3 regions of the Paenibacillus sp. J31R120 genome follow, and region 3 is predicted to be linked to each of the others. Evidence: riboswitches for the same ligand, from Rfam matches in the RefSeq annotation. Region 3 holds a riboswitch; each other region holds the start of a gene.
The links. Region 3 has a riboswitch for ZMP and ZTP ahead of AC0YNW_RS17035 (bifunctional 5,10-methylenetetrahydrofolate dehydrogenase/5,10-methenyltetrahydrofolate cyclohydrolase). Riboswitches for the same ligand answer to the same signal wherever they lie in the genome.

Region 1 (7,049 bases), 230 kb from region 3:
ATCCCTAGACTGACGTCGCTGGATCAGCACAATGAATATTTGGGCCGCATGGCCGTTATGCAGCTCATTAGCGCCATTAACGGCTCTGAGGAAATGCTCAGCATCAACCATTCTCCAGAGCTAATCATCCGTGAATCATGCGGTGCTGCTGGCGACGCCAGCGCTCGCGCGTAACTGAAGCCGCTGTAAGCCGATTTTCTCGTCTTGTAGCGGCTTCGTGCGGCTTCGCGGACGCTCTAAGCTGAGTTTTTCCGCTTGCAGCTCATTCGTGTGGCTTCGTGGACGCTCTAAGCCGAGTTTCTCGGCTTGCAGCTCCTTCGCGCGGCTTCGCGGGCGTTCTAAGCCGAGTTTCTCGACTTGCAGCTTCTTTGCGCGGCTTAGAGCCCTCATGGGCTCATTGGCATGAAGCCAAGGACCCATGCGCACGAAACACAGCTCATCTACCGCACAAATAGCCGATAAAGCCACTCGCGGCTTTATCGGCTATTATGATCTAATCTTTTATTCCCATGCATATGGCCAATTGGGTGAGGCAATAAAGTAGCTAGCTAGAAATTTGTTTGCTTGAGACTACCTATCGTTTCATTCGGAGCGACTTTAGTAAGTCACATGACCCGAATTGCTTATAAACTACACAGAGCTTTACTTTATAAACTCCTCAGCACTTAACATATAAGCTCCTCAGTACTTTACATAATAAACTACTCCGCGTTTTTCTTTAAAAACTACTCCGCGCTTCATTAGTTAGGCTTCAGACCTTCCCGCTACCTCGACTTCCTAGACATAACCGCAATGGACAGCAAATAGAACAGAACCGTCGTACCCACCAGCACCGCGATACTGAGAGCTGTCGATGAGAATGTATCCCCGTATTGATAGACCACACCCATATCGAGCTTGAATTGCTGCACCGCCTCCGCACTCGCTCCTGCGAACGACGCTTCCATCGGCCGCTCCACCATGACGCTGCGAATTAAGGCACCTGCGTGCGAGACAGGGAATATCTTAATCATCCACTGCACAGGCTCCGGCAACGACCCGATCGGGATATAGATCCCAGTCAGGAAGCCGATGAGCGTACCGATAATCGTACCTGTCGTCGAGAAAGAATTGCGGCTGTTCAACAGCGATGTAATGAAAAATACGATGGAGCTGCTTGCAAGCACCGATAGCAGAATGAGACCAATCACCTTGAACCACGCAACAAGAGGCAGCCATTCTCCACCTTGCACCACTATATAAATTTCTGCCAGCACAAGCGTAACAAGACTAAGCACAACTCCGATCGTAAAGGCGCTTAGCAGATAGCCTCCAACTAGATCATAACGTTTGATTGGCGCGGCCTTGAAGTCCTTCAATATGTTCTGCGTGCGATCCTCGACCATAATGCCGAGCGCGCCAAGCGTAGCGGTGACGGATGTGACCGCCAGAATGCCCGCCATCACCCAGCTGTCCAGCAGAAATCCGATGCCTGGCGAATCCGGTACGCCTGACTTCAGCGTATCTCCAAGAAATAAAATATAAAGGCCGAGAATAATAAATACGGACATAAAGGACATAACCACGTTTCTGCGGTCGCGAAAAAACAGCTTGATATTACGACTGGCAATGACATTCATTACGCTCTCATCCCCGTTCCTGTCAAGTTAAGAAACACATCATCCATTGAACCGCTTATAATCTCAATGCCGGCAATATTTCCCTTGCATTCCTCAATAAGCGGCAGCGCATCTACTGTACGCTTCAGCGGGATATGATAGACGCCCCCTTGCACCGTATGCGGCAACGATCTTTCATTCAAATATTGGGTCAGCTCGGCCGGGCTGCTCGGTATCAGCTTCAGCACATCGGTGGCGTAGCGATCCTTCAGTTCGCTTGGCGTTCCTTTGGCAAGCAGCTTGCCATGATCCATCAGCGTAATGTAATCAGCTTGAGCGGCCTCTTCCATGTAATGCGTCGTCAGAAAGATCGTCATCCCCTGCTCCTTCTGCAGCTGGCGAATAGTCGTCCATACATGCTTGCGCGTCTGGGGGTCCAGACCGGTAGTTGGCTCGTCAAGAAACAGGACGGAAGGCGCATGAATAAGCGCCCGTGCAATATCGGCCCGCCTGCGCTGGCCGCCGGACAGTTTGCCGTAAGGCCGATCCAGGAATCCGCCGACATCGGCCACATCGACTGCCCTCGCTACCGATGCCCTCAGCTCCTTGCGCGGGAGCCTGTAGAAGCTTCCCCGAACGAAAAGGTTCTCCTTCACCGTTAAGAACGGATCGAGCAAGCTGTCCTGGAACACGATACCGATGGATGAGCGGATGCCGTCATCCTCCTTGCCCAGCCTGTAGCCACCCACGCTTACTTCCCCGCCGTCTGGTTCCAGCTGCGTCGTCAGCATATCGATTGTCGTCGACTTTCCGGCCCCATTGGGTCCCAGGAATGCGAACATGCTGCCTTGCTCCACATAAAAGTCGATGCCCTTCACAGCTTGAAGCTCCCCGAACGATTTCCGTAATTGACTCACCTCAATGATTTTATTCATGTTTCTCTCCCCTTACCTGCTCCGTATTCAGCTTACGCTGCGACAGCTGCTTGTTAATCGCTCTGGCATCAGCTTGATCCCTAATCATCAGCAAGGCGCTAACGGCAAAATACGTAAACAGAATCATGCCCAGTATCGGACCTACGTATCTCCATTCAAACGAAAACATTTCAAAGGAATACCCAATGGTGAACACAACCGCCACAATGCCTGCTATTCGGATCAAGGAAGTCAGAGCATAACTTCTGATGGGCAGCAGATCGATAATCGCAATGAGGATCGACAAGCTAACAGTCATCAGGAAGTAGATAAAGACGTCATCGACCGACATCGGCGTGAACAGCCCCGCTTTTACCAAAATCGAATAAATAATCGTAATGATCGTAAAGGCATAACAGTTGATCGTAAAATAACTCTTAAATGTAGACATGCCATCCCTCCTCAAAACTGCATTTTGTCTTTGATCGCCTGCACATAATGGCGGTTAATAATCAGCTTCTCCTTATTGACAAGCTGCGCCTCGAACTTGCCGTTCAACAGCGCCCGCACATTAGCCAACATCGCAATATTCAGGATGCAGGACTTGCTTATGCGTACAAAATGGCTGTTCGCCAAATGCTCTTCCAGTTCGTACAGCTTGTAATGGCATTCGTATACATCCTTTTCGCAGTATAGGAATGTCTTGTTATCCGTGGATTCAAAGTAATAGACATCCTCCAGCCGTATCAGATGGCTGCGTCCATCCTTCTTGCCTGTAATGGAGAATGAATACAATCTGATCTGAGCAATAAGACGCTCCAAATTTTCGTCTATGATGCCGCACTTAATCGTAATTTCGACGTCCTGATGCTCCAATGACTGGTCTATAATAAGCTTCAAGCTTACAGCTCCTCTCCGGCTTGCCGATTCCGCTTTTCTGTAACTCAGAATACCATCTTTGGCCCGCACTTCAAGGCCTTGCACGGTCAGTTGCATATAGGATGGGGTGAAATGCACACAAACAACAATAACCCGGCGCCAAGCAGGCACCGGGTCTTGCAAGCATACCGGGTTAATCCGTTCGCATAATTCGCAGCTTTCAGCGCACGACAGAGCGGCATAGTCATCATCATATAATCGCAGCACGTTAGAGGCTTGTTCGAAAAGCCTGATGGCAACCCTGCGGCGTCCATATGGTTATTCGGCGATTCTCCGTTCATACAGATTCGCGCTCCAGCCTTCTCCATCGAAGCGTCCTTGCAGATCAAAGCCTTGGCTTTGATAATACCGGTTCAGACCAGGATTGTCCGCCATACAGTCGAGACGAAGCCAGCGCTTGCCTTTGCTGCGGATGTATCCCTCCGCCCATTCCAGCAGCTCTTGACCGCCTCCTTCTCCCTTATACCGCCGGGAGACAGCCAGCCGATGAACATAACCTGCGTCATCATGATACCGCTCTCCCCAGATTTCTTCGTATGACCAGTGAACTGAGAAACAGCCGACCAGTTCCTCACCGCGCTCCGTTACGAACACCTCTTGCTCTCCGATGAATGTGTCGACCGTCTCTTGGGTGAAATCCTCCTCGCGCCATTGCCGCAAGCCGTGCGCCGAATGAATCCATCTGGCCGCTTCCTCCAACAAGCCCCGCAGCTTCACCGCATCCTCCGCGGTCGCTCTGCGGATGGCAAGCGAAGCTGGCGCATTCAGAACAGGAGCTTCGCGATTCCATAGGTATTCGAGCTTCGCTGCCGTATCGAGCGCCCGCTCTTCTCCCGCTAACCGCGCCACCGCATGCAACGCCGCATCGATGCCCGCCGTCACGCCTGCAGAGAGGATGATGCTGCCGTTGTCCACGTAACGCACTCCCTCCACGATGCGGGTGCTGGCAGGCACCGATTCACGGAGCAGATTCATGGCGCGGCTGTTGGTTGTTGCCGACAGGCCGTCCAGTAAGCCCGCTTTAGCCAACAGCAACGCACCGGTACAGACGGATATCGTGAGCTCAGCCTGCTTCGATAAGCTCCGAATCCAATCCGTCATCGCCCCGTTATGCATCTCCGTGCGCGCTCCCCAGCCCCCCGGCACGATCAGGATATCCGGTCTCGGACAATCCTCTGCGCTGTAGCTCGGAACAAGCGTAATCCCGCTAATCGAGCGGCATTCCCTCTTCTCCAGAGCCGCCGTATAGACATGGAAATCTTGCCCCCAATTGCTCGCTACTGCAAACACATCAAAAGGCCCGGCCAGATCAAGCGTATCCACTCCCTCATACATCAACACCGCTACTTGTTTAGCTTTTCCCATCATTATCGCTCCTTTGAACATAAAAAAGCATTCGATCGATGATCAAATGCTTTGCCCAGGCGAACGGCTTGTATGACAGATGTGCTCCCCCGTAGTGATCTACGTTCTCGCCAGTTACACACCCAAATATTTACTGACTATTATAAATTTTCTGACGAAAAAGTCAATCGTTTATTTCCTTCTTCTCATTCCCAACAGTACAACAATTAGAATAATGACTATGGCCGCAATCAAGCCGACCATCAGTCCGGCTGAAGTACTCCTCCCGGATTCTGATAACTGCCCCTTTTTCGAATCGCTTGCGATCGGACGGCTCTCTGCGTCATCATCCGTCGTGTCCGTTGCTGCAGGGGCATGGGATGCATCTGCAGTCGGCAGCTCGCTTGCTGGTTGGAGTTGAAGCTCCTTATCTTTCAAGTAATCCAGCTCTGCGTCTGCCAACGATAACTTTACGGTAGGCGAGCAAAGCTGATTCTCCCACTGACTGTCGATATTTTTCAAATAGTACAGATACTCCTCGCCTTCCTTGCTCACGCGACTGTCCGTCTCCCAATATCGATCTTCCAGAATCGTTAGGCGGTCAACCTCGATTCCTTTGAAGCTTTGCTTAACCTCCAATTGAATGGTGTGTTCCTCCTGACCCGCTTTTACATTCAACACTTTCGCCACAATAACTCCATCATATGTCTCATACCGCTGTTCGATTGGACCAGGCTCCACGCAAGAAAGCGCCATCGCTTGACCAGGCAGCAGGAGCCAATACGCTAACACAACCATCGTCAGCCAAACCGGTTTTCTCATCTTATCCCCCTATGCAACGATAGACGAAGAAAGCTGCCGGATTTGTTTCAAATCCGACAAATGATAAGCTCCTAAAGATTTGTTCGCCAGCGCAGCAACGCGCGAGGAAGCTGCAAGCCGAGAAATTAGGCTTAGGGAGCCAGCGAAGATGCGCTGGGCTGCTGCAAGCCGAGAAATTAGGCTTAGAGAGCTCGCGAAGATGCGCTGGGCTGCTGCAAGCCGAGAAATTAGGCTTAGAGAGTCAATCCCTGCCGCTATGCGACTCCTAAATATGACAAAAAAGCATTTGGGTAAAACCCAAATGCTTTTTGTTATGGATATTTCGAGCAGCCACGTATCGAGGCAAGCTATTTTTTTGATTTGGAGGAGAATGACGACCACGGCGAAGGCAGAATCGATATAATCTTGCCCGAATCCTGGTGTACTTCTTGACGCAGCTGCGGCTTCGCATAACGGTCAGCTGAAGTCGGCCTCTTCGACTGCTGCTGCGTTCTAGCCGGCTTGCCCGCTTGCCGCTGGGTTTGACCCTCGCGAGGACGGTCGTCCTTTGCAGGACGAGGCTGGCTCGGCTTCGCAGGGGCTTGCCCTTGCGGCTTCACTTGTTCCTTCTTCTCCTGTGGCTTAGGACCGTTCGAGCGGCTCGGCTTGTTCTCCGGCTGCCGGACTTCCCCGGATTGCAGCTTATTCTGCGGCTTCGATTGACCGGCCGCACTGGCACCCGCTTCCGCCTTTTGTGACTTAGGCTTCGCCTGTTCGACCCCATTCGCACCTGCGGATGCTGCCGCTCCTTGCGGCTTGCTCTTCTTCCGGCGAGGCTTCTTGCCGCTTCCTGCAGCGCCTTCGGCGGACTTTGCATCAGAGGAAGCCGACTTCGAAGGAGCCTGCTCTGCCGCGGCAGGAGCAGCTCCTTTCATCGGGTAGGGATGATCCTGAACAACCGGAATCCTCTTCTTGATCAGCTTCTCAATATCCTTCAGATACGGAAGCTCATCCGTCTCACAGAAGGAGATCGCTGTTCCGTCATGGCCTGCGCGGCCTGTCCGACCAATTCGATGCACGTAGGTCTCCGGAATGTTCGGCAGATTGAAGTTAATGACATGCGACAGCTCCTCCACATCAATTCCTCTTGCTGCGATATCCGTCGCTACGAGCACGCGAGTCGCGCCGCTCTTGAAGTTATTCAGCGCGTTCTGGCGCGCATTCTGCGACTTGTCGCCATGAATAGCCTGCGCCGTAATCCGCTGCTTGTTCAGTCCGCGGGCGACGCGGTCCGCGCCATGCTTCGTGCGCGTGAACACCAGCGCGGATACGATCGACTGATCCGAGAGCAGCTCGTTCAGCAGCGACTGCTTGTTCTCCTTGTCCACCAGATATAGCGATTGATGAATGCGATCTACCGTTGACGATACAGGCGTTACTTCCACCTTAATCG
Region 2 (7,049 bases), on a different contig from region 3:
TCCCCATTGCGCGCCGTTATTCCTAGCTCAATAGGAATGATGGCGTTTTTCCTTTATTCGTACAGCGTGGTCCCTGATGAGAGGCGCTCTATTCCAATGCGATTGTGCTATAATAGCGGTGATATGGACACTATAGGCAAAGTAAGAGGATTGAATAGATATGGCAATTAATACGAAAGTTTGGATCGTTCAAGATAAAGAACAAACACCCGGTTGTGACAATGAGGCAGGAGAAGCGCTGCGGGAGGCCGCTGACATCTTGAGACAGGGCGGACTTGTTGCCTTTCCTACGGAGACGGTATACGGGCTTGGAGCCAATGCGCTCAACACGGAAGCCGTGTCAGGCATCTTTCAGGCCAAGGGAAGGCCATCGGACAACCCGCTTATCGTACACGTGGCTAGCGAGACGGACTTGAATGCGCTGGTCCTCCCTTATCCGCCGCTTGCGGGACGTCTGATGAAGCGGTTCTGGCCGGGACCGCTTACGATCGTGCTGCCGGTGCGTCCGGATGTATTGTCACCCCTTGTGACAGCCAATCTTCGGACGGTTGGCATCCGCATGCCCGATCATCCTGTTGCACTGGAGCTGATCAAGCTGGCAGGATGCCCGGTAGCCGCACCGAGTGCGAATCGCTCCGGCAGGCCCAGCCCGACAGTTGCCGGGCATGTGATGGAGGATTTGTATGGACGCATAGATGGCATCTTGGATGGCGGCGCTACAGGCGTCGGACTGGAATCGACAGTGGTCGAGCTGGAAGGAGAACGCGGCATTCGCGTATTGAGACCGGGCGGCGTGACGGAAGAAGCGCTTCGCCTTGCTTTCCCGGATGCGGAGATCATTAGCGAGCCTGAGTCAAGCGCAGCGCCAGAGAAACCGAGATCGCCTGGCATGAAGTATACGCATTATGCGCCGAAAGGCGAGCTTTCCATCATACAGGGTCAGCCCGAGGCTGTCATCTCGTATGTGAATGAACAGGCCAGACAGTCGAAGGCAGACGGTGTGGTTACCGGCGTGCTGTCCTTCAGTGAGCGGTCAAGCCGTTATGAAGCCGATCTTGTGCTGGATCTCGGCAGCGAGAGCAAGCTGGAGGAAGCAGCCCATCGTCTCTACGGAGCGCTTCGCCAATTCGATGAAGCTGGGATTGGCCGCATATGGTCCGAGGCTTGTCTCTCGGAAGGGATTGGCGGCGCACTTATGAACCGCCTGGTGAAGGCAGCCGGCGGTACAATCATTGCATTAGACAAGTAGTATGTTTGTCCCTATGTCCGCATATGTTGGTTAGTAAGTGCGGCCATACATAGGGGAGATGTGCGAATGGACGTTAGTGCGTATATGGGGCAGTTTTTGACGCTGCTCATTATTGCTGTGGCGCTTGGATTCGATGCGTTCTCGCTCGGTCTTGGCATTGGACTGAAGGGCATTCGACTGCTTGATATAGTAAAGCTTGGCGCAGTTATTGGACTTTTTCATATTCTAATGCCCATCGGAGGTTTGCTGACAGGCCAATTCGTGAGCGGGCTGCTGGGCAGTGTCGCCACGACCGCCGCCGGTGTCTTGCTCCTCCTGCTTGGAGGTCATATGATCTACAGCTCGATCCGCGGGGAAGGCGTACCGACCTTCAACCATCGTTCGTCGCTGGGACTGCTTGTCCTGGCTTTAAGTGTTAGTGTAGATGCTTTTTCGGTAGGCGTAACGCTAGGGATGTTTTCCGCCGACTTATGGCTAACCATATTGTTATTCGGCTTTTTTGGCGGGATGATGTCCATGCTGGGCCTATTGCTAGGTCGTAAGGTAAGCAGCAAGCTGGGCGAATATGGGGAGGCTTGCGGCGGCGCCATATTGCTTGTGTTCGGCATATTATTTATTGTCTAATGTAGTGTAAGGTAACCGTTCATACAAAGGAGCTGGCGCAATGAAACGTATTTTGTTCGTCTGTACAGGGAATACTTGCCGTTCGCCCATGGCGGAGGCTTTGCTTCGTCGTCATGCCGCAGTGCGGGGCATTACGGTAGCTGTCCGCTCAGCGGGCGTATCCACGATCGACGGCTTGCCGATCTCATCGAATACCTTATCCACGCTCAGGCTCAGGGACATTGAGCATGCAGGCTCCTCGCGGGCGATAACCGCTGAGGCTGTGGATTGGGCGGATTTGATTTTAACCATGACCTCAAGCCATAAGCGTTCTTTGCTACATTATCATCCGGGTGCGGTCGACAAGACGTATACGCTCAAAGAGTTCGCCTATCAGGATGACAGCGTGCTGCAGGATATATTGGAGCTGGAAGGTCTTTATACCGAAATGCAGATGAAAAGCGCGCTTGGCCAGCAGCTCAGCACATCCGAGAGACAGCGTCTGTTGGAGCTGGAGCAGCGTATTCCAAGCTTCGATATCGCCGATCCGTTCGGAGGGACGCAATCCGTCTATGACAGCTGCTCCCGCGAGATTGAAGCTTCCATTCAGAAGCTCCTCGACAAGCTGTCGAAACGTCCGTAATTAGACGTTCGAAACGATTGATTTCTGAACAGATATGAGCTATGATGATGGAGACAAAAGAGTTTCCGATGTAACTGGCGACGGAAGTGGGCTAACCACGGTGGAGCATCGGAATATACGGCCGGTCGCCTGGGCAAAGAGCAGCATGCTGAATAAGCATGTCTTGCTCTTTTTTTCGTCTTTTTGGCCGGAACAAGGTATACTATCACCATAGGTTATTTGCAGGAAGCAATGACTCTTACAACTTAAGGCAGGATGGTGTTCACATTGAAGATTGCGATTGGCGCCGATCACGGCGGTTACCGTTTGAAGGATGAGCTTGTTCCGATTATTGAAGCACTGGGTCATGAGATTGAGGATGTTGGCTGCGATTGCGAGCAGTCGGTCGACTATCCGGATTATGCGCTGCCGGTATGCGAGATGGTGGCTAGCGGCAAGGCGGATCGCGGCATATTGATTTGCGGTACAGGCATTGGCATGTCCATCGCTGCGAACAAGTATCCAGGCATTCGTTGTGCGTTGGTGCATGATATTTTCTCGGCCAAAGCGACTCGGGAGCATAATGACACGAATGTCTTAGCTATGGGCGAGCGCGTCATCGGACCTGGTGTAGCCGGAGAGATTGTGAAAGTGTGGCTGGAGACGCCATTCTCGAATGCGGGTCGTCATGCAGGCCGCATCGACAAAGTTATGCAACTGGAGAAGCGCTTCTCCATTCATCCCTAACAGCTGGTTTCAGGGAAGGAGGCGTGACTGAATGAGCAATGAACCTAATGAGCAACAAGCGGCAATTGCTGGGCAAGTAGAGACCGTTATCAGAGAGCTTGCGCTAGCCGGCAAGCTGGGAGCGGGCCATCTCCTGATTATTGGGGTAAGTACGAGTGAGGTGCTTGGTCATCGAATCGGTACATCGGGAGCTGTGGAGACGGCGGCGGCTGTCTATGCAGGCGTTGAAGCGGTCAGAAAGCAGATTCCGTTTGTTCCTGTGTATCAGTGCTGCGAGCATCTGAATCGTGCATTGGTTATCGAAGAAGATGAGGCCGTGCGGCGCGGACTTGACGTTGTCCATGCTGTACCTGTGCCGAAGGCGGGAGGCTCCATGGCGGCCTATGCATATGGACAATTCGCCAAGCCTTGTCTGGTTGAGCAATTGGAAGCACATGCGGGCATCGACATTGGCGATACGTTCATCGGTATGCATTTGAAGCGGGTTGCCGTTCCAGTGAGACCGTCCATTAAGACGATTGGCGAAGCTCACGTTACGATGGCGATCACGAGGCCGAAGCTAATCGGCGGAGCGAGAGCGGTCTATGACGAGAGCAGCAGCTTGAGAGCAGAACAAAAAGCTGGGCTATGCGAGTAAGTAAGGTGATTGCGCGAAGGACGCTTTGGCGATATGAAAGTGTGTTTTCGCTATTATACAAGCATTGATACAAGGAGGAACTAAAGGTGGAACAATTACGCAAGCAAGATCCAGAAGTATTGAAGGCGATGGGCCTTGAGCTTCAACGCCAACGCGACAACATTGAACTAATCGCATCGGAGAATATCGTAAGCGAAGCGGTACTGGAGGCAATGGGCTCCGTACTAACGAACAAATACGCGGAAGGCTATCCGGGCAAACGCTACTATGGCGGTTGCGAGCATGTCGATATCGTCGAAGATATTGCGCGCGATCGTGCGAAGGAACTGTTCGGCGCTGAGCATGTTAACGTACAGCCGCATTCCGGCGCACAAGCGAATATGGCGGTATACCTGGCAGCTCTGAAGCCTGGCGATACGGTGCTTGGTATGAACCTGGCTCATGGCGGCCACTTGACGCATGGCAGCCCTGTCAACGCTTCCGGCTTGCTGTACAACTTCGTGGCATACGGCGTTCAAGAAGATTCCTTCACCATTGATTATGAAGAAGTGCGCAAGCTTGCTTTCAAGCATCGCCCTCGCATGATCGTTGCAGGCGCTAGTGCTTACCCGCGCATTATCGATTTCGAAAAACTCGGCCAGATTGCCAACGAAGTAGGCGCTTTGTTCATGGTCGACATGGCGCATATCGCAGGTCTGGTTGCAGCTGGTCTGCATCCAAGTCCGGTTCCGCATGCTCATTTTGTTACGACTACGACGCACAAGACACTTCGCGGACCTCGCGGCGGCATGATTATGTGCAGAAAACCATGGGCAGCGGCTATCGATAAAGCGGTATTCCCAGGTTCCCAAGGCGGTCCTCTGATGCATATTATCGCTGCAAAAGCGGTAGCATTCGGCGAGGCTCTGCAGCCTTCTTTCAAAGAGTATCAACAGAATGTCGTGACCAATGCCAAAGTTCTGTCTGAAGAGCTGGTCTCCAAAGGCATCAACATCGTCTCTGGCGGCACAGACAACCACCTGATGCTGATCGATACGCGCAACCTGAATATTACAGGAAAAGTTGCGGAGCATGTTCTTGATCAAGTAGGCATTACGGTGAATAAAAATGCAATTCCTTTCGACCCAACTAGCCCGTTTGTGACTAGCGGTATTCGTGTAGGCACGCCTGCAGCGACTGCTCGCGGCATGAATGAAGATGCCATGAAGGTAATCGCAGAGGTAATCGCGTTGGTTCTGAAGAACCCGGAAGATCAAGCAGTGCTGGATCAAGCTAAAGGCATGGTACGCGATCTGACGGCTAAGTTCCCGCTTTACCCGGGTATCACATACTAATAAACGGTCCCATTAGAAAGCTCTCGGCTATGAAAGCCGGGAGCTTTTTTGTATTCGAAAAACCAACAAATGATGGAAATAGTGTAAAAAAGAGATGGCAAATGATTACGGAGTGTAATAGTTGGTCAAAATCATTATAAGTTTATATAGTTGATGAAAGTGTTCTCATAAGATAATTTGGTAACTTTTTACGTGTGCTGCAATTGTTCATAAAAAGGTTTAGTATAAGATGTCGTAAGGGCGACCCAAGTACGCAGTATAGCTTATTCAGAGCCGAGTGTTTCAAAAAACGAATATTGGGGTATGAAATGAAGGAAAAAACGAACGATAGACATGGTTTATTGGGAATCGATGGTTTTTTATTTCATTCATACATGAAATATTATAAATTCTATAATATACCATTTAAGGAAAATGAAAATCAAAGGAATTGTCTGATGGAGTAAGCGCATAACATGAGTTTCAACTCGTCGAATTGACATGTGCGAAATGAGTTTCTTCTATAATATACGTTAAAGCCGTATTGTGTTAATGCGCATATGTATTAACACAGGGTCGGGTTATTGCATACAAGCATTAATGCTAGCCTGCATTAATGCTTGTATGCATTAATTCTAGAATGTTTTAACGCTTATATGTACTGACGTAGTAAAGACAAGCCGGAATGAATAATTAATCCACTTCGCTCATAAATTCTCTCCAATAGGACATAGTAAAAACGTTTGTTGGAAGGATTTAAGCGCATCGAATAGTTGACAATTGTTCAATTGAAGTTGTATATTGTTTAACGTCGAATAATTATTAAAACCATGTTAATTATTGTTACATCCATGCAATATGTGAGCGTTATCTCATTACTTACGGTTTTAAAAAAATTATTATAGAAAGTGGGAGTTGATGTTGGTGAAAGAAAATTTCAAAAAGCCAGTGCAATTCATGCTTGTGCTCGTAATCGCCTTCAGCATGCTGCTCGCAGCTTGCTCTAGCGACAACAACAAGCCAACGCCTTCGAACAACGGCGGCGCGAACAACGGGGGAGAGACAAAAGCACCTCAAGAGTTCCGTTTCACACTTGCGAGCGAGCCACCTAGCTTGGACCCTGCATTGATGACGGACGCTCAGTCCAGCATCGTAGCTGCAGGTCTTTACGAAGGTCTTACTCGTCTGAACACTAAAGGCGAGCCTGAGAATGCACTTGCAAAAGAAATCAAGGCTTCTGAAGACGGCAAAACATACACGATCACCCTTCGCGAAGATGCAAAGTGGAGCAATGGTGACCCTGTAACTGCACATGACTTTGAATTTGCTTGGAAACGTTCTTTGAACCCAGAGACAGCTTCCGAATACGCATACATGTTGTTCTACCTGGAGAACGGCGAGAAATACAATTCCGGTGAAGGTTCCGCTGACGAAGTAGGCGTTAAAGCTACTGGCGATTACACGCTGGAAGTTAAATTGTACACGCCAGCTCCTTACTTCCCAAGCCTTCTGGCTCACTACACATACCTGCCAGTTCACCAGGCTACTGTAGAAGGTGCTGCTGATTGGGCTGCTGAAGCGAAAACGATCGTATCGAACGGTCCTTTCCTTCTGAAACAATGGGCTCATGCTGACAAGCTGGTCCTTGAGAAAAACCCTGACTATTACAACAAAGATGCGATCAACTTCGACAAAGTTACCATTTCCCTTGTTGAAGACGAGAACACGGTTTACCAATTGTTTGAAACAAACAAAATCGACTGGATCGGTGCTCAAGCGGGTTCCGTACCAACGGATCTGACGAAAAAACTGGTCGACGAAGGCAAAGCTGAAGTGACACCTGTTGCTTCGACTTACTACTACCTGTTCAACAACAAC
Region 3 (7,049 bases):
CAGCCGTACGATATGGCGGCCGTCTATGGCCGTCTGCCGGATAAGTTCCGCGCCGGATTTGTTATCTATATGACCATGGAGCAGTTGACTGCGATGGTCGGCGAGATGGAGCAGATGCAGCAGGTTGAGGTGTTCGCATTGCTTGGCGTAGAGCGGACGGCGGAGCTGATGGACCGGATGGACAATGATGACCTTGCTGTCCTGCTCGGAGGCTTGTCCGAGGAACGGAAGAAATCGTTCCTGGACTACATGAAGAAGGAAGAAGTCCTCGCGGTGCAGCACTTGATGGCGTATGCGCCGGAGACGGCGGGCCGGATCATGACGAACCGGTACGTCTGGATACCAAGCCATTATAATGTTCGTGATACAGTCGATAAGCTGAAGGATTTTGCCGAGATTGCGGAGTCGATCAACTATCTCTACGTCGTGGATGAGAAGAAGAAGCTGATCGGCGTCGTATCGTACCGCGATTTGATCCTGGCGGAGATCGGCGATCAGATTACAGATATTATGTATGAGCGGGTCATTGCCGTTCCGGTCGATATGGACCAGGAGGAAGTAGCCCGACGGATCGAGAGATACAACTTTCTTGCTATTCCCGTCGTGGAAGAGGACGGTGTGCTTGTCGGTATCGTCACCGTCGACGATATTATCGATGTCGTCATTCGGGAGGCATCCGAGGATATCGCGAAGATGTCCGCATCGGGCAAGTCGATTGACTTCGATACGAAGGCCCATGTGGCGGCATACCGAAGGCTGCCTTGGCTGATTCTGCTCTTGCTGATCGGCATCATATCAGGGACGATTATTAGCCGGTTCGAGGAGACGCTGGATAAGGTTGTGGCGCTGGCTTTCTTCATGCCGATGATAGCAGGAATGACGGGGAATACGGGAACACAGTCACTGGCGGTTGTCGTGCGTGGCTTGACGACGAAGGAAGTGACCAGTGGCGTCGTCCGAAGACTGGTGTGGCGAGAGCTGATGGTCGGGCTGATGATCGGCGGCATCTGCGGCGTGCTGATCTCCATCATAGCGTACATCTGGCAGGGCAGCCCCATTCTGGGCCTTGTCGTGGGCGGCTCGCTTGTCATGACGCTCATTATAGGCACGCTGGCAGGTACAGTGATCCCGCTGCTGCTGTATAAGCTGAAGGTCGACCCTGCTGTAGCGTCAGGTCCGCTCATTACAACGCTTAACGATATTTTGTCGTTGCTGATCTACTTTGGCATCGCGACGGCGTTCCTGGAATATTTGATATAACAAGTGGGTGTACTTGATCGATCATAAAGGGAAAAAGAGACTTCGAATCACGTTGCCGTGGTTTGGAGTCTCTTTCGAATTTCGACATACCGTTGCGATTCGTTACATTCTCTGACGGGCTGTATGCAGAACAGCCTTGCATCGCGTCTCCATTTCGTCCATAAGCGCAGCAGCCTGCTCGGCATAACGGCTCTTCATAGCCGACTCCGGCATGGAACGGAGATTTATCTCAACAGTCAGCAGGGCGGAGCGAGCTGCCGCCTCGAACAAAATAACGCCGATGCCAAGGTCAGAGATGACATGCTTGTTGGCAGAGTCGGCAATAGCGGCAGTGCTGGTTATGCCATCCCGGCATAATCTCATAAGTCGAAGCGGAACCTCAATGGCATGCAGGGTGGCGGACTCCAGGGCAAGCTTGCGCGAAGCCTTCTCGTCCTCTGTTGATTTTGGCAGCTTTAATGCCGCCATGTAGCCGTTGAACGACTCGATGTCCGCATGAAGCAGCTCTTCTGATGCAGCGGATAGGCGTCGCATCTCCGACAATGTCTCTTGAATCTGCGCCTCATAGGCTGCGAACTTCTCCCCTTGGGACAAGCTGCCGGCCATTGCCGTCATGGAAGCGCCGAGCGCCGCGACTAACGCGGCAACACTGCCGCCGCCGGGAGTAGGATCAGGGCTCCCTGCCTGGTGCAGGAAGCGGCGGATGGAATCATCCCATGATACATTGCTCATATTTGCTCCTCCTCGCCTTGTTGGATGCGAATGGCTTTCATCAAATTTTGGAACAGGACTGCTGTCGTCAGCGTGCCTACCCCGCCTGGCACCGGGGAGACGGCAGCGACATAAGCATCCAGGTCAGCGGCACCATCTCCAGCAATACGGCCGTCCTCTGTTTCGTTGATGCCAGCGTCCACAACGATCAGTCTGTCATGAACCATAGCGGAGGTAATTCTATTCGGCCTGCCAACGGCTAGAAAAGCAATATCTGCATGGCTGAGATGCGAAGCGATGTCTGGCGTGCGAGAGTGACAGACGGTGACAGTAGCCTGCTCCCGCTGAAGCAGGTGGAATAGAGGAAGGCCGACGGTCTGGCCTCTTCCGACCAGCGTTACGTTTCTGCCTTCCAATGAAAATCCATAGTGCTTCAGCAGATGGATGCAGGCCTGGGGAGTAGCGGGATATAGGCCGTCTTCTCCCGTCAGGGTTGCCAGTTTGTTTTGCGGCGTTACGCCGTCGATATCTTTGCTCGGCCGAATTTCCCGTTCCACTCTCCTCGCCGAGATATGCTGCGGCAGAGGAAGCTCCACCATAATGCCATGAACGGATGCGTCTTCGTTCAACCGACGGATTAGCGTGATAATTTCGGCTTCTTCTACGTCGGCTTTGAATGCATGTAGGTGGAAGGATACGCCAAGCCGTTCGGCGATCCTGCGCTTTGCTTCTGCATAATAGGCGGAAGCGGGGTCTCCTTCGACAATAATTGTCGCCAGATAGGGCTGAATACCTTGCATGCCAAGCTCACTCACTTCAGTCATAATCTCCAGGTAAACTCGATCAGCAGCTTCTTTTGCTTTCATCAACAATGCCATCCTTGCAACCTCCCCAGCGGGTAATTTTCGAATAAAACGAAAAAAAGCATCCGCATCAGCTCATGACGAGCCGACTGCAGATACTTCTCCCAGGCGAACGGATCCATTCCGTTCGTATGCTTCCTCGTGGTTTATTCCACTCTTTTCGCCAGTCGCATACGACGTTATTTTTATATCACCTATTATGTCCGCAATCGAATTTGAGGTCAAGATGATTGACAAAAAAAGACTTCACTCTTATGAATTCATTTAATATATCTAATTTGATAATCATTAAATTATTAAATAAATCCGCAAGCTCATTTGTTCAGATGGGTATGCAGGCATTTGAACATGGTGCAGCGTGTGAAGAACGCGGTGAAGCAGCATGTGGGGGAACGGATTCTGTGCATCGTCGGAGCGGATCATAACGATATGATGCATGAATAACTTCGCATGGAGGGGACAATTGAGCTCATTTATCCCTTGCGTTAGGAGTAGTGTGCAACTTTCCGAAAAATATTTATTACAATTTATTCCTTATGAAGAGGGTGTGAGCGTGAAATAAAGCACTTACATTCATGAAAAGTATAAAAAATTGACGTAATGCGCCTCTCTCCACGGGGCTATAAGGCCATTACTATTAAAAGCTATAGCTTGACACGTTTATTAAAGTGCATTACTATTTTGCCATTACATTAATACTATGCGGTTACTCTGAATTTATTTTGTCAAAAAACCTCGTCATTCATCGAAAAATAACGGAAAACATAGAAATTTGTTTTATAAAAGTTGAACTAAAGGTTCGTAAGGAGCGTTCTATTGATATCGCCAAATCTCTATGGCTTGCCGCTCGGTGTAATGAAAGGAGATTATCATGACTACCAGAATCCAACTGATGAACGGACAAAATGAAATCTATAACGAAGCGGGCTTGCAGTTAATCGGCAGCAACGGACATAACCAAAGCGGGCTGTCGCCCCAGGAGCTGCTGGAATCGGCGCTTGGTCTTTGTGTCTCGATCTCGCTTCAGCAGAAGCTGGAGACGGATGGGGTTGAATTCGGGCGGTTTCCGCTCAGCGTAGAAGTGACAGCGAGGAAGACGGACAGGGAGCTCAACGCCTTTACCAGCTTTACGGTACGGGTGAAGCTGCCATCTACCATCGAGCCGAATTACAAGGACAAGCTGATTGCCATCGTCGAGCAGGCATGCGCCATCAGTAATTCGCTGAAGAGTGAAGTAGCTATAGAGACGGTCGAATACCATTTATCTTAATGGGCAGGCTGCCGCTTGCATGATCTTATTCAATCCGCTATAATCGGCATTACTTTATGTTATGAAGGGGTTTATAGCTATGCGTATATCCAAGCTGAATCAACTTCATCATCACAAGCAGCGTTAGCACACCTGATTGAATCAGGGCGGGCTAACGCATTTCGCGTTGGCCTCCCTGCGAGATATGAAGCGCGCAGGACCAAGAGGTCCTGCGCGTTTTTTTATGTTCACACCTCAATTCAAAAAAGGAGCTGACAGTTATGCAAAACGTAAAAGGAACCTATGATTTTATCGGACCGGATCAGGCGCTTAGAAAAAAAGTGCAGGATGTGCTCACGGAACTATTCGAGCTGTACACCTTCAAGGGGATGGAGACAGCGGTGCTCAATGAGCTGGATCTGCTTGCATCCAAATATGCGGGCGGGGACGAAATTTTGAAGGAAATGTACAGGCTGACCGATCAGGGCAACCGCAGTCTGGGCCTGCGCTACGATCTGACCATCCCGTTCGCGAAAACCATTGCGCTCAACCCGGGTCTGGAGATGCCGTACAAGCGTTATGAGATCGGAAAAGTATTCCGCGACGGTCCCGTCAAAAAAGGACGTCTCCGGGAGTTTTTGCAATGCGATGTCGATATGGTCGGCATAGCCGGACCGGAAGCCGAGGCCGAGCTAATGCAACTCGCCGTCGATGCGTTTGGACGCTTAGACATTCCCATTGTGCTGCGGTGGAATAACCGGCGTTTTCTTGGGGATGCGATTGCAGCTATGGGGGTGCAGGAGGACGAACTGTCCTCTGTCATGCTGACGCTCGATAAGCTCGCCAAAATCGGGCTGGAAGGCGTGGAGCAAGAGCTGGCGCAAAAGGGAATCAGCGATAGCGTCAAGCAAGCGATGCTGGCGTTCGCTTCGGGAGAGAAGCTGGCTTTGGAAGCTATTGCATCCCGGTACGGGATTTCGGATTCGCCAGGTGCGCGAGAAGCTGCGGCGCTGGAGAAACTGATAAGCGAGCTTGGTCTGGAGCAGACTTGTATCTTCGACCCGTTCCTGTCTCGCGGACTGTCCTTCTATACCGGTACGGTGTACGAAATATTTGATGCGAGCGGCGTATTCACCTCAAGTCTGGGCGCAGGGGGACGTTATGACGCCATTATCGGGAAGCTGATCGGCAGGGAGGGTGTGTCGTATCCTACGGTAGGTCTCTCTTTCGGAATGGAATCCATCCTGGAGATGCTCAGGGAGCGGCCGCTTGTACTGCCGTCAGTGCAAGCGATAGTAGTGCCGATCGGCGAGGAGGGCAAGACCGGAGCATTGAAAGCGGCGGCGGAGCTGCGGCGTGCTGGTATCCGAACCGCCCTGGAGACGGGCAGCCGCAAGCTGAAGAAATCGCTGGCCGCAGCCTCGGACAAGGACATACGCTACGTGGTTCTGGTAGGGGGCGATGAAGCGGCGAAGGGTGAAGTGCGACTGAAGGATATGCGGGAGTCGAAGGAATCTCTTCTCGCCGTGCAAGAGGCGGCTGCAACGATTCTGGCGCAGTCTTCTGGCTAATCATGCGCTCGCTCAAACGGGATATCGTGGACCCGCGGCTCCTGTGATATGATCGAAGGAAGAAAAGGATGAATAGAAAGGGGATTTTATGATGGTGCCTTTGAAATTGCCGAGGGAACAGAAGCTGCAGCTTGTCTCCAATCTTCAGCAATACGCTTATGATGAGCTGTCGGTGGAGATGGGTCAGCTGGCAGGAGAGAACATGCTTGATTTTATGCTGAAGGAGCTGGCTCCTTATATTTATAATCAAGCGATGGTTGACGCCAGACGTGTTATTGAGGAGCGAATGGCTTCTATTGAGGAAGATTTATATGCGCTGGAGAGGCCGGTTCCGTCTGCCAAATAACAAGCAACCTTGAAGGGCGCTTTGGCAAATTGCTGACGTCGAGAGAGACAGATTGTCTTGAAAATAATCCTGTAAGGGGAGATGACGATGACGCCTGAGGAAAGAAAGCAATATTGGCTATCGGAAGAACGGCACGTTTTTCAAGGATGGGACTTCTCATACATGGCGGATCGCGTGTGGGAACAGGAGCTTCCCTGGAATTATAAAGAAGCTGTGCAAGCCAGCATGACCGATGAGAGGGTTATGCTGGACATGGGAACCGGCGGAGGCGAGTTCCTCTTGTCGCTGTCTCCTCCCCCAGGCCGGACCTATGCGACGGAGGCGTATCCGCCGAATGTGGCGTTATGCCAGCAGAAGCTGCCTCCATACGGTATCGATATAAGGCAAGTGTATGGCGACGATGATCCGCTGCCGTTCGAAGACGAAATGTTCGATCTCGTGATGAACCGCCATGAGGTGTACAATTCGGAAGAGGTTTACCGGGTATTGAAGCCGGGCGGCTTGTTTATTACGCAGCAGGTCGGCGGGCAGAACAACCGTGAGCTGTCCCGTTTTTTGCTTGGTGAAGGCGCGATGATCGTAGATCCGCAGTTTAATCTGGAGAACAGTTCGAGAGAGCTTGCAGCGGCGGGATTCACCATCCATGAGAGCGCGGAGTTTTTCCCAGAGCAGCGATTTTATGATGTAGGGGCCTTTGTTTATTTGGCGAAAATTGCGGATTGGGAGTTTGCCGGGTTTTCCGTCGAAAAATGTTATAATGAGCTATGCTTGCTTCAGGAGAAGGTCGAGAAGGACGGACACTTCACGAGCAAGGAACACCGATTTTTTATTGTAGCCAGCAAGCAAGCGGAGTAACGGGAGAGCTGATGCTGCGGCAGGATACCGTGCGTGCGGTTCCAGCTTGCTGATCCGTTCCTTGCGGACGTTCATTTGCGCCCGGAAATCTTATCGCTTATTCGGCTTACAGATTGCAGGAGGATTTTATCATGTCTTATGATGTCATTTTCTTTGATGCCGACGATACGCTGTATGATTACGCGCAATCGGAG

Region 1: it holds a riboswitch for ZMP and ZTP, as region 3 does, so the genes downstream of both, AC0YNW_RS15985 (GNAT family N-acetyltransferase) here and AC0YNW_RS17035 (bifunctional 5,10-methylenetetrahydrofolate dehydrogenase/5,10-methenyltetrahydrofolate cyclohydrolase) in region 3, are expected to answer to the same signal.
Region 2: it holds a riboswitch for ZMP and ZTP, as region 3 does, so the genes downstream of both, rpiB (ribose 5-phosphate isomerase B) here and AC0YNW_RS17035 (bifunctional 5,10-methylenetetrahydrofolate dehydrogenase/5,10-methenyltetrahydrofolate cyclohydrolase) in region 3, are expected to answer to the same signal.

Annotation. Positions count from the first base shown of each region.
Region 1 is NZ_JBWDNN010000004.1:109,440-116,488, reverse strand. Features, by position in the region: gene AC0YNW_RS16015 (LacI family DNA-binding transcriptional regulator) at 1-174, shown strand, start outside; gene AC0YNW_RS16010 (hypothetical protein) at 136-426, opposite strand; gene AC0YNW_RS16005 (ABC transporter permease) at 765-1,619, opposite strand; gene AC0YNW_RS16000 (ABC transporter ATP-binding protein) at 1,619-2,533, opposite strand; gene AC0YNW_RS15995 (hypothetical protein) at 2,526-2,963, opposite strand; gene AC0YNW_RS15990 (LytTR family DNA-binding domain-containing protein) at 2,975-3,412, opposite strand; gene AC0YNW_RS15985 (GNAT family N-acetyltransferase) at 3,710-4,819, opposite strand; ZMP/ZTP riboswitch at 4,863-4,944, opposite strand; gene AC0YNW_RS15980 (hypothetical protein) at 4,988-5,617, opposite strand; gene AC0YNW_RS15975 (DEAD/DEAH box helicase) at 5,965-7,049, opposite strand, start outside.
Region 2 is NZ_JBWDNN010000009.1:142,040-149,088, reverse strand. Features, by position in the region: gene AC0YNW_RS24915 (L-threonylcarbamoyladenylate synthase) at 161-1,249, shown strand; gene AC0YNW_RS24910 (manganese efflux pump MntP) at 1,316-1,873, shown strand; gene AC0YNW_RS24905 (low molecular weight protein arginine phosphatase) at 1,914-2,495, shown strand; ZMP/ZTP riboswitch at 2,556-2,637, shown strand; gene rpiB (ribose 5-phosphate isomerase B) at 2,763-3,221, shown strand; gene AC0YNW_RS24895 (TIGR01440 family protein) at 3,253-3,858, shown strand; gene AC0YNW_RS24890 (serine hydroxymethyltransferase) at 3,945-5,192, shown strand; gene AC0YNW_RS24885 (peptide ABC transporter substrate-binding protein) at 6,096-7,049, shown strand, end outside.
Region 3 is NZ_JBWDNN010000004.1:343,431-350,479, forward strand. Features, by position in the region: gene mgtE (magnesium transporter) at 1-1,260, shown strand, start outside; gene AC0YNW_RS17030 (cyclodeaminase/cyclohydrolase family protein) at 1,363-1,992, opposite strand; gene AC0YNW_RS17035 (bifunctional 5,10-methylenetetrahydrofolate dehydrogenase/5,10-methenyltetrahydrofolate cyclohydrolase) at 1,989-2,849, opposite strand; ZMP/ZTP riboswitch at 2,930-3,015, opposite strand; gene AC0YNW_RS17040 (OsmC family protein) at 3,706-4,104, shown strand; gene AC0YNW_RS17045 (histidine--tRNA ligase) at 4,365-5,654, shown strand; gene AC0YNW_RS17050 (DUF2164 domain-containing protein) at 5,743-6,000, shown strand; gene AC0YNW_RS17055 (class I SAM-dependent methyltransferase) at 6,088-6,855, shown strand; gene AC0YNW_RS17060 (YjjG family noncanonical pyrimidine nucleotidase) at 6,987-7,049, shown strand, end outside.